Regions from separate parts of the Kineosporia sp. NBRC 101677 genome, predicted to be linked through region 2. Evidence: predicted binding sites of a transcription regulator. Region 2 holds the regulator's gene; the other holds the start of a gene.
What was found. Region 2 encodes HspR, which represses chaperone genes until heat shock. Its sites were predicted from a motif close to ANTTGAGNCNGNCNGNCTCAANT; they were not measured.
Positions count from the first base shown of each region.

Region 1: the regulator HspR is predicted to act here: its motif matches at 1,401-1,423, upstream of QSK18_RS03305 (Hsp20/alpha crystallin family protein).

Region 1 is NZ_BSTA01000001.1:732,135-734,522, reverse strand. Features, by position in the region: gene QSK18_RS03310 (hypothetical protein) at 1-69, opposite strand, end outside; gene QSK18_RS03305 (Hsp20/alpha crystallin family protein) at 750-1,169, opposite strand; gene QSK18_RS03300 (hypothetical protein) at 1,600-2,160, shown strand; gene QSK18_RS03295 (acetyltransferase) at 2,198-2,388, opposite strand, start outside.
Region 2 is NZ_BSTA01000001.1:979,556-981,943, forward strand. Features, by position in the region: gene QSK18_RS04470 (hypothetical protein) at 1-114, shown strand, start outside; gene QSK18_RS04475 (heme-degrading domain-containing protein) at 221-712, opposite strand; gene QSK18_RS04480 (heat shock protein transcriptional repressor HspR) at 724-1,188, opposite strand; gene QSK18_RS04485 (DnaJ C-terminal domain-containing protein) at 1,214-2,281, opposite strand; gene grpE (nucleotide exchange factor GrpE) at 2,359-2,388, opposite strand, start outside.

The sequences.
Region 1 (2,388 bases), 250 kb from region 2:
CAGCAGCGCCGCCATCGGGATCGCTACCGCCGCCTGCAGGACGGAGCGCTTGGACCGCACCCGAAACATCACGTCATTCCTCCGCAAGAGTTGTCCGCCGGATCGCGGGCAGTCAGGTGCCCGTTTGATACCTAAATAGGCATCGCTGGTGGCGGCAACTCGAGATTGCAATGCGTGACCGACGACTGGGTCGATCGCGCGGACGGCTGTCGTAAGTCTTCCGCCTGAGCGGGCATTCGAACAGCGCGCCGAGGCGGTGGTTGCATAAAGCAACGGAAGGCCCGGCCTGGGACACGAAGAGCGGGTGCGGCCGAATTCGCCGCACCCGCTCGCCAGCAACTCACATTTCCGATCCGCCGCAGCCGAGGTGAAGCATGCGGCGCGTTGACAACCTTGCGATCGATCTCAGCACATCACCACCCTTCATCAGAAAACCTGCTGACCGCTTCGAAAATCACGGGGGAGAGCGCTCCTTGGGGAGTGGCGTTCTTCGCTCGGGGTCATCGGCGTGGATTGGAAGAGCGGCCTCCCGGTGATCGAAACAGCGGCCTGCACCACAGAACAATGTGGTCGGACACGGAGAGTCGAACTGCGGCGGAACAACTTTCAGAGCAGCCACGATCTCGTCGAACTCGGCGCGCAGCAGTTCCTCGTCTTCGTAGACCAGGTGCACGAACGCGTCGCCGACGGTCGCGGTGCCCGAAGGTGGGCCGCCGGCCCGGCCCTCGGCCGAGGAGTCCAAGGCCGGTTCAGGCGCTGATGGCCTGGCGGTCGGACGCCGTGTTGATGGCGATCTTGCGTGGCTTGGCCTTCTCGGCGACCGGCACCTGCAGCCGCAGCACGCCGGCCTCGTAATGTGCTGTCATCTGCTCGGTGTCGAGGTTGTCGCCCAGGATCACCTGGCGACTGAACACGCCCCGAGGACGCTCGGAGACCAGGTGCTGGCCCTGGACCTCCGTCATCGGACGCTCGGCCCGCACGGTCAGTGCGTTGCGCTCGAGGTCCAGGTCGATCGATGCGGGGTCGATCCCCGGCAGATCGAACTCCAGGTAGAAGTTGTCCCCCTCACGCCAGGCGTCCATCGGCATGACCGCAGGTCGTGCGGTCGTGCCGAAGAACTGCTCGGTGAGACGATCCAGCTCACGGAAAGGATCGGTGCGGACAAGCATGGCGAACCACCTCCGTCTACAGAAACCCTGACACTGTGTCTGCACGGTCATCCCGGGCCGCTCAGCGGGGCCGGTGCCTCGCGGGCGGCACTATTGATATAGCAAGACCGGGGTCCGCGTGCAAGCTTTCCGGTCCCCCGAACGGGTCCAGAGATGCACTGCCGCAGCGTCTCCCGGGCTTCGGGCATCCTTGGGGCCTGGGCGGAGCCACCGGCCGCTGCGCCTTCACTCAGTAGAGTGTGCCGGGCACCATCTGTGGTGCGTGACCCCCGGGTGGCGTAACGATTGAGATCGGATCGGCCCGATAGGTGCGCAGGCGCGCTATAACTCCCTTTGGGGCCGGAGATGCATGAGTGCGCTCCGGGGATTGGGGAGGACATTGTCCGGCGCTCTCGGTACACATTTCGGCACCCGGCGTATCAAGCGGTACGTGAATGCCTACGAAGAGTCGATCCAGCACCGGTTCTTCGCGATTCGTGAGGCCACACCGCCCAGCCACATCAACCAGGCCCTGGTCCGGATGCACGTGACCGCCGACCAGGTCAGTCTCCGGGCCGCAGGCCGGCTGGCCCCGCCCGCGCACCTGGAGGCCGCCAACCTGGGCCTGTTCCTCCTGGCCAGGCAGTGGGGCACCGGCTACCTCCCGGTGCGCGCCACGGTCCACGACCAGCTCTGGCGCCGCAGCTTCCTCCTGACCTACTCCGAGGCGCTGGAATGGTTCACCGCGGCCCGTAACCGCGGCGAACTGGACGAACCCATGACGGAGCTGCAGTGGCGGGCGATCAGCCACGCGATCGCGGCCAGCGAGGCAGCCGCCCTCCCGCTCTCCTACGACAAGGAGTTCGCGCTGCCCCGGGTCGCGCGCTTGAAGGCTGAGGCCATCGAACGGGTCACCCAGCAGCACAGTGCGGCTACGGCGACCAGCATCGAGCGCAGGGTCCCGCACCAGCAGGTCGCCGTCGCGAATGACCGCCGTATGCACATGGCCTGACCAGGCCAGACTTCGCTTCCGCCGGAGCGGGCACCACTTACTCGAACCTGCGCTGCAGGTGGAGAAGAGGGAAGGGGCGCCCTTGGCCGTCGGTCTCCGACCGGGCAACCACCGAGAAACCCCGGGCAGCGTAGAAGGCGAGAGCCGAGGGATTCTGCTCGTTGACGTCTACCCGCACGAGATCACGACCGGTCGTGGCCGACGCCAGCAGCTTCGTTCCTACGCCTC
Region 2 (2,388 bases):
GGGATCGCCGCGCACGGAGGGCTGAACGGGTCGGGCTGGCTCGGCGCCGGTCTGCTGCTGCTGGCCACCGGGCCGGCGATCGTGCTCTGCGCCCGGATCGGCGCCCGCACCTGAACCCCCAGCCGCAAGTCGTCCATTCGGCCCATCTCAAAAGAACCCGAACAGAGGACGAGGGGAGCCACCTCGCGGAGGTGGCTCCCCTCGTCCTTCAATCCGGTTTCTAGTTCTTGCTCAGGTCCTCGAGGTACTGCTCCAGTCCGGCCACCACCATCATGTGGTCCTCCACCTCGGGCAGCCCGGACACGGTGACCGTGCCGACCACGCCCACACCGTGCACGTGCACCGGGAACGAGCCCCCGTGGGCCGCGTACTCGGCCGGGTCGAGCCGGAACCGTTCCTCGAACGTCTCGCCCGCCGCCAGCGACTGGCGCCCGACCAGCAGCGAGGACAACCCGAAGCGATCCACCACGGCGGCCTTGCGGCGGATCCAGGCGTCGTTGTCGGCGCTGGTGCCGGGCAGGGCGTAGTGGAACAGCTGCTGGCCGTTGCGGCGCAGGTCGACCGTGACCGGGGCGCGCCGGGAGGCGGCGAGCTCGACCAGGATGATCCCGATCTGCCAGGCGTCGTCGTTGTCGAAGCCGGGCAGCCGCAGCCGTCGCTCCTGATCCTCCAGTTCCTCGATCAGGGCATCCAGCTGTTCGTCGTTCGCCATGCTCACCAGTCTTACCTTCCCGGTCGCCAGACGACCAGCGCCGTAGAGGTGACAGGCCGCCGCGGCCGCCGGCCGGGTGGCACCGCCACGATGTCGCCCCCGGGCTCGGCCGCGAACACCCGCCCGCTGCTGCGCAACTTGGCCTGGGTGAGCCGCAGCTCCTCGAGCAGTGCGTCGAGGCGCCCCTGCAGGGCCCGGTTCTCGTACTCCAGCTCGAGGATCCGCTTGATCCCGGCCAGGTTCACGCCCTCTTCCTGCGAAAGCCGTTGCACCTCGCGCAGGGACGCGACGTCGCGGGCGGAGTAGCGCCGCCCCCGGCCGGCCGACCGGCCCGGCGTCACCAGGCCGAGCCGGTCGTACTGGCGCAGGGTCTGCGGGTGCATCCCGGCCAGCTGGGCAGCCACCGAGATGACGAAGATGGGCGCGTCCGGATCGACGTTGAACTGCACGTCCGCGGCCTTGCCCTGGTCTGTCATCGCCGGGCCCTCCGTGTGCTACCGCTTAACGGTTCTCGTCCAGATGAGCGAACAGATCGGCCCGCGGGTTCTCGTTCCCGGTGGCCTCGGCGAAGGTGCGCAACGCCTCGCGCGCCTTGCCGTCGACCCGCTGCGGCACCGCCACCTGCAGGGTGACCAGCAGGTCGCCGGTGCGCTTGGCGGTCTTCACACCCCGGCCGCGGGCCCGCAGGGTGCGCCCCGAGGGCGTGCCCGCCGGCACCTTCAGCTTGACCCGGGCGCCGTCCGGGGTGGGCACCTCGATCTCGGTGCCGAAGACGGCCTCGGGGAAGGTGACCGGGACGGTGAGCCGGACGTCCGGGCCGTCCAGGGTGAAGATCGGGTGCGGGGCCACCGAGACGGTGACCCACAGGTCCCCCGGCTCGCCCCCCATGTCCGAGGCCTTGCCCTTGCCGCGCAGCCGCACCTTCTGACCGTTGCGGACCCCGGCCGGGATCCGCGCGGTGATGTTGCGCAGCCCGGCCTGCGGGTCATCGACCCGGAGGTTGAGCTGGGCCCCCTCCATCGCCTGCCGGAACGTCAGCGTGGCGGTGGCATTGAGGTCACCACCGCGCATCGGGCCGCGCGGGGGACGGTACTGCCCGTTGCCACCGGAACTTCCGGGCGGGAAGAGACCGCTGAGCATGTCCTCGAAGATGGGCGACTCGGTGCCGCCGCCGTAGCCGCCGGTGTTGTACCGGACCCGCTGCTGCCCCGCGCCGGCGCCGGGCATGCCGCCCGCACCGCCGAACAGGTTGCCCAGCAGGTCTTCGAAGCCCGCGCCGCCACTGCCGCCCGCAGCCGGCCCACCGCCGCCGGCCGTGAACCGCGCGCCTCCGCGGGACATCGCCCGGATCGCGTCGTACTGCTGGCGCTGCTCCGGGTCGGACAGCACGGCGTACGCCTCGCCGACCTCTTTGAACCGCTTCTCCGCCGCGTTGTCACCGGGGTTGGCGTCCGGGTGATGGGTGCGGGCGACCTTGCGGTACGCCTTCTTGATGTCCGCAGGGGTGGCGTTCTGCGGCACACCGAGGACGGAATAGAAGTCCTTTTCGAACCAGTCCTGGCCCGCCATGTCTCTCTCCTAGCGCCGCCTGCCCGACCGGCCCGCCGGACGCTGGATCAGCGCCCGGCGGGCCGGTCGTCGAGGTGTCAGTTGGGGTCGGCGACGGCGACCCGGGC